DNA from 2 places in the Leptolyngbya sp. NK1-12 genome. Region 2 is predicted to be linked to the other one. Evidence: predicted binding sites of a transcription regulator. Region 2 holds the regulator's gene; the other holds the start of a gene.
What was found. Region 2 encodes NtcA, which controls nitrogen genes in cyanobacteria. Its sites were predicted from a motif close to TTTGTANNNNNNNNTACAAA; they were not measured.

Region 1: urtA (urea ABC transporter substrate-binding protein) is a predicted target of NtcA. The motif match lies at 1,565-1,584, and genes of this name have one in related genera.

The regions. Positions count from the first base shown of each region.
Region 1 covers NZ_CP053586.1:6,423,875-6,427,292, reverse strand. Annotated here, with positions in the region: gene urtA (urea ABC transporter substrate-binding protein) at 139-1,485, opposite strand; gene ureG (urease accessory protein UreG) at 1,618-2,265, opposite strand; gene HJG54_RS27630 (Uma2 family endonuclease) at 2,344-2,874, opposite strand; gene HJG54_RS27625 (urease accessory protein UreF) at 3,017-3,418, opposite strand, start outside.
Region 2 covers NZ_CP053586.1:6,104,462-6,107,879, reverse strand. Annotated here, with positions in the region: gene HJG54_RS26235 (hypothetical protein) at 1-29, opposite strand, end outside; gene fabI (enoyl-ACP reductase FabI) at 308-1,108, opposite strand; gene ntcA (global nitrogen regulator NtcA) at 1,661-2,332, shown strand; gene HJG54_RS26220 (hypothetical protein) at 2,425-2,943, opposite strand; gene prfC (peptide chain release factor 3) at 3,282-3,418, opposite strand, start outside.

The sequences.
Region 1 (3,418 bases), 320 kb from region 2:
GTGTACACCGTAGGTTAATACTCGTTACTAACGAATTGAGGCTTATTCTAAGAGAGGCAAAGCGACTCAAAGCGTGCTCTAAATTACTGTTTCACACTTTTGCCTTGCCTCGGTTGTTAACCTTAAAAGGCTGTCAGTCTAACTTTCCTTGAACTTGCCAGGATTATCCACCCCAGTCCTTGTCCAGTCGCAGGCGAAGCCTTTGGTATCCGCCACAAACTGGTTCCAGGGAACGGGATCAACCGGAGCAGGCGTTTCGTAGACAATCTCAAACAGGCCATCATCGCGCACTTCGCCAATTCGCACGGTCTTGGAGATGTGATGGTTCGTGTTCATTGTCACCGGGCCTTCGGGGGCCGCAAACTTCTGACCATAGGCGGCTTCCCGCACTTTCTCTAGGCTAGAAGGCGTTCCGGCTTCGCCCGCTTTCTCAACCGCCTGCTTCCAGATATTGACTGAAATGTAGGCAGCTTCCATCGGGTCGTTGGTGACGCGGTCATCGCCAAACTTGGCTTTGAAAGCCTCAACATACTTCTGGTTCTCTGGGCTTTCCACCGTCATGAAGTAGTTCCAGGCCGCGAAGTGCCCTTTGAGGAACTCGGTACCGATCGCCTTGACTTCTTCTTCCGCGATACTGACCGACATGACTGGATACCGGTCTGGGGTCAGACCAGCACCCTGGAGTTGCTTGAAGAAGGCCACGTTGCTGTCGCCGTTCAGCGTATTGTAGATCACGCCGCCATTGGGCAGAGCCGAACGAATCTTGGCAATGATTGGGGTGACTTCGGTGCTGCCGAGCGGCAGGTAATCTTCACCCACAGTCTTGCCGCCTTTGGCTTCGAGCTGGGCTTTGATAATTGTGTTGGCGGTGCGGGGGAAGACATAGTCGGAACCAACCAGGTAGAAATCTTTGCCCTTTTCTTCCAGCAGCCAGTCTACCGAAGGCTCAATCTGCTGGTTGGGTGCGGCACCGGTGTAAAAGATGTTTTTGGAGCATTCCTGCCCTTCATACTGCACCGGGTAGAACAGCATGTGGTTCTTTTCTTCAAACACAGGTAAAACCGCCTTGCGGCTAGCCGAGGTCCAGCAGCCAAAGATCACTACGACCTGATCTTCATCGATCAGCTTTCTGGCTTTCTCTGCAAAGGTAGGCCAATCCGAAGCCCCATCTTCCTTGACCGCCTCGATTTGCTTACCGAGCAAACCGCCTGCCTTGTTGATTTCTTCGATTGCCAGTTCGGTAGAATCCACCACGCTCTTTTCCGAGATCGCCATCGTACCGCTGAGCGAGTGAAGGATACCCACTTTGATGGTATCCCCTCCAGCCGCTGCGGCTGGCGAATCCGCTGGAGAAGCATCGGCTGCGGGAGACTCGGAACCTGTACCCGTCGTGGTGCCACCAGCACAAGCCTTCAGCAGGATGCTCGTTCCTAACGTTGCAGAACCATATAGTAAAAACTTACGCCGACCAAATTGCCTAGTCATCGAATCTATTACTCCTGTTGGGGGGTTACGCATAGAGAAAACCCGCACTAAGCGATGGTATGTCCGGGTTTATCGAAAATTTGTATTCTAGTACACAATTCTCGATGGGGAGCATACTTTTTCCAGCGAGTTTTATTGCTCTGACAATCCCCTAGAGGAGGATATTGATGCAGGAACTGCATGGTTGCCCATATGTAAGCGGATTAGGTCAATCACTGTCTCCAATCCCTGCTTCGTTTTAAGATTTGTGAAAATGAATGGTTTGTCGCCCCGCATCCGGCGAGCATCTCGGTCCATCACCCCTAAATCAGCCCCCACTAACGGCGCTAGGTCGATCTTGTTGATTACTAGCAGATCGGATTTGGTGATCCCCGGTCCACCTTTGCGGGGAATTTTGTCACCCGCTGCCACATCGATCACATAAATGGTCAAATCCACCAGTTCGGGACTGAAGGTAGAAGCCAGATTGTCACCCCCGCTTTCCACAAAGATCAGGTCTAGATGACTAAACTGGCGTTCCAACTGTTCAATCGCCACTAGGTTAATCGAGGCATCTTCTCGAATTGCCGTATGGGGGCAGCCCCCGGTTTCCACACCCACAATTCGCTCGCGCTCCAACGCCTGACTCCGCACCAAAAACTGAGCGTCTTCTTGGGTATAGATGTCGTTGGTGACGACGGCAATCTCAAATTCATCCCGCAGCGCCTGACACAAAACATTCACCAACGCGGTCTTTCCCGATCCAACCGGACCCGCAATTCCCACTCGAAAGGTTTGCATGCTTTCACTCCACCAGTCGAACTCTGCTCTGCATTGTAGGGCGGAGAGGTGAGCATGAAAGATTTCCTTAGCATCTTGCTAGATTCTGTCCTCTAGCTTGGGGGCATTGGGCAGCTCAAACAGGCGACTGACCTTGAGGCGAAATTCTGGAATGACTGACTCTCCATCTAGCTCGTCGTCTGGCAGTAACCGCTGGAGCTTCAGGCCATCTTGCAAGCGATAGACATCCACCACCTGAATCGCTGGATGAATCACCCAAACCAGCCGCACGCCTGAGCGTTGATACTGCAAAATCTTTTGGTCGATTTCTGAGACATCATCGCCCTTGGATAACACTTCAACGGCCAGATCAGGCGCAAAATCGGCATTTTGGTCAATCCGAACCGGCAACCGCTCGCGGCTGACAAATGATAGATCGGGCAGGCAAGTTGGCTTCTGTCCGACAAAGCGATAGGTGGTTTGAGAATTACAGACGAGGCCCAAGCCCTTCTCCTCGACATACATATCGAGATAGCGCCCCAAGCGGATGCCAATTGCCCCATGCTCTAAACTTGGCATCTCCTGTAGTTCCTCGTCCTCATATTCAGCCAACGTCTCGGCCTGTGACATGACTACTCCTGCGCGTTTACTTTGATCCTGCATCAGGCGCGTCGTTTACTCAAGCGTAATCTAAGCGCGCGAAGGCACACACTGTTTGTGGAGCTGCGTTTGTGGAGCTGCAATTCTAACCACTGATTAACTGCGAAATTGATTAACTGCGAAATAGCCGGGAGTAGAGCGTTTCATGGTTCATGCTCGCTAGCGATACGCCCCAGCTACAGCATTCCAACTGGTCATCCTGAAGCTTGAGAACCTGTTGGCTGGTCTGAGCCAGGTGGGGTTGGAGGTTGAGTAACAGTCGCTGTCCCTGGGTTTGTCCTAGGGGAATCAGCCGCACGCCCGCGTTGATTAAATTAGCAGCCCAACTTTGCAGATACCCCAACACCGCTGAGGCCAGATCAATCTGCCAATGGGCTGCTGCGACCGCAAAGCTAATTGCAAAATTAATTGGCTCTGTAATCTGGTTGAACAGAGTCTGCGTTGCTGGTTCTAGATCACGCAATAGTCGGGAAAGAGATTGCCCCATCTGCCAGCTCTGTGCCCGCAGTTCGGT
Region 2 (3,418 bases):
AGAAGCGCGCCAGTGATGTAGAGTACCATGCTGCTGAATTCCTTGATGCTTACGCCTGTTAACTTGCATCTGTTAACTCGATCAAACCACTTGCATTCGCTGAGGAGTAAGGCTAGAATCACCGATTTTGTTTGATCAAGTTCTGCCAAGCTTCCTGGAGAATACCGAAAAATTGACCTCTGTTCTGCCGTGATTTCACGAATCGTTACGTCTGGTCAAACCAGTAGCTCAGTAGTTTCCGCAAAAAACGCTCTGGCTTCAGAGCAACGACAGGCAGGCGCAGTTCCATCAATTCAGGCAATTCAGCTTATTCCTCAGCTTTTGCAGGCTCAGACATGCCCATAATTTCGTAGCCCGCATCTACGTAGAGGATCTGCCCGGTAATGCCGCTAGCCAGATCGCTGCACAGAAATGCGGCTGCATTGCCAACTTCCAGTTGCGTAACGGTACGCCGCAGCGGAGCCGCCCGTTCCACATGGTGAATCATGTCTAGAATGCCACCCACGGCAGAAGAGGCTAGCGTGCGAATTGGGCCAGCCGAGATCGCATTGACTCGTACCTTTTGCGGTCCCAGTTCAGCCGCGAGGTAGCGCACATTCATTTCCAGCGCTGCTTTTGCGATCCCCATCGTGTTGTAGTTGGGGATCACTCGCACGCCGCCCAAATAGCTGAGAGTGAGAATGCTGCCGCCCTCGGTCATTAATGGCTTCGCATAGCGACTGAGGCTGACCAGCGAATAGGCGCTCACTTCGATTGCTAGAGAGAAATCTTGACGCGATACGCTGCTGAAGTCACCGCTCAAGGCATCTTTGCTAGCAAACGCAAGGCAGTGAATCAAAATATCTAAGCGGCCCCACTTATCCTGAATCACCTCGAATGTTTCCTGCATCTGAGCTTCATTCTGCACATCACAGGGGAGGTACAAACTGGGTTGGAGCGGTTCTACCAAATCTGCCACTTTCTTTTCGTTGCGGCCCTTTTCATCAGGCAGATAGGTAATACCCAGATTGGCTCCTGCGGCGTGAAGCTGTTGGGCAATTCCCCAAGCGATTGAGCGGTTGTTAGCGATTCCTGTCACCAGGGCATTTTTTCCAGACAAATTCAACATGACCCTTCACCCAATGTCGTTTGGCGTCTCAAGAATACTGAAAAACGGGGACGGAAAGAAACTGGTGAGGGAGTTTTAAGTTTTGAGTTTTGGCGACATAGCCTGTACGCTGGGCGTTAGTCTTTGCTTAGGCATGGTGTGTAGTTTTGTAGCTTGCTGCTGTGGAAGTCTTGTGAACCGATGTTGCCCAGATGTAGCGTTGCCAGAGGCAGTAGCAGGGGTTTAAGTTCTACTGCCTTGCAACTTTTGGGTTGAACGGCTATGCTCTATTTTCATTACTCAGAAAAAATTCTGAAAATATCTCAGCAAATAGCATTCTGGTCTGAGATTTCAGCATTGTGTAATTCTTGCTACAAAAAACTATCGCATTCTTAAGTTTAGTGTTTTAAAGTCAGAGTTCTATCACAGTATGATTGTGTTATGCAGCACAATTTATCCTAAGAGTTCTGGCTAAAAACTGGTAGTAAGCGTAAATAAGTACGAAGAGCGCTTCGGGGGTTATTACAACTACAGGCTCATACAGGCTCACGATAATAGGCTAGGGATAAAGGCATGGTAGCGTTGCAAGATAGACCGTTAGCAAATGTATTCCGTCAGTTGAGCGGTGGTGCCTTCCCGCCTGTCGTAGAGACTTACGAGCGCGGCAAAACCATCTTCTTTCCAGGTGATCCAGCGGAACGGGTTTACTTCCTGATGCGAGGGGCGGTCAAACTCTCTAGGGTTTACGAAGCTGGGGAAGAGATTACCGTAGCCTTGCTGCGCGAGAATAGCGTCTTTGGCGTACTCTCTCTGATTACCGGGCACCGCGCCGACCGCTTCTACCACGCTGTTGCCTTTACGCCCGTGGAGTTGCTTTCAGTACCCATTGAGCAGGTTGAGAAGGCGCTCAAGGATAACCCAGAGCTGTCGATGATCATGCTGCAGGGTTTGTCGTCTCGCATCCTGCAGACTGAGATGATGATCGAAACCTTGGCGCATCGGGATATGGGTTCCCGTCTAGTTAGCTTTTTGCTAATTCTCTGCCGCGATTTTGGTGTTCCTGCTCAGGATGGCATCACCATCGATCTCAAACTTTCCCACCAGGCGATTGCAGAGGCAATTGGCTCGACGCGAGTAACAGTAACGCGGCTGCTAGGCGACTTGCGGCAAGACAAAATGATTTCCATTCATAAGAAAAAGATTACCGTTCACAATCCAGTCACCCTGAGTCAGCAGTTCACTTAGGTAAGCTTTGAGTGATAGAAACCCCCCAAATTGGGGGGCAGGAGGGCTTAGTTAGCCTTATATCTTCAAACTTTGCAAATCTTTCAAGTCAGTTAAGCAAGCACAAAGTCAACCTCATCAGCGCCTTTGGTTTTGCCCTGGCCACTGGTCAGTTTCTGCCCTTTTACCTCTACAGCAAAGGGAGTGCTGCCCAAGTTGATGTTGTAATCGGTTTCCTGATTGGTATAGCCAACGCTGGCAATCATCTTGCGGCCTTCGGGTGTGTAAATAAAGGCCAGCATTTGGTTTTTGTTTTTCTTATTGTCGCGTGCCCAAACCACCATGTACTGCTTGCCCTGGTAGTCGAACACCTTGGCTGGACGATTGGGAACATAGCGGCCTGGTTCGCCAAAGCTAACATCGAGGAATTTTTGCAGCGAGGCGTCTTGGACTTTGGCATAGGCCACTTCTGCGGCAGAAGCAGGCAGTTGATCACCCTGGCTTTCATCCGGGACATCTTCCTCACCCCGATTCTTGAAGTAATCAACCGCGGCTTTGGTGCCAATTGCGCCGACGGTAGCAATGCCAGCACCCACTAAGATGTTGCGAAGCAGATTATTACGATTAGTCATGATTCAGCAATATCCTGTAACGTTTTCAACTATAGGAGGGCCGTTCGCGCCTTCTAGGTAGGATTAACAAAAACTTCAGACTTGTAATACAGCCTTTTCCAGGCTAATGAAGTACAAAAAATAGGGTGCAGGGGCCGTGCCCCTACGTGGGGGCGAAGCCCCCACACCCCTCGTACCTTACCAGAGTGGAAAAAGCTATAGCAGGCTGATCAGTCATGAAAAGGGCCGCAGGAGCCGGGAGTCAGAACATTACCTACTCCTGCACCAGCGAGTTTGCCCGTTGATGCTCCGCTAACCGTTGCCCTACAGCAAACCCCACTCCTGACTCCTAGCTTTTTCTAAAGCGCTTCCGGCTCCTGACCTGACACCACCGGAGCCACCTTCTTCAGCTTTAGCTCTGGGTGCTCGCCTTCCACCTGCTGACAATTCCACTCATTACGAAACAGCAGCACCGGACGGCCCCAGCTATCTTTAA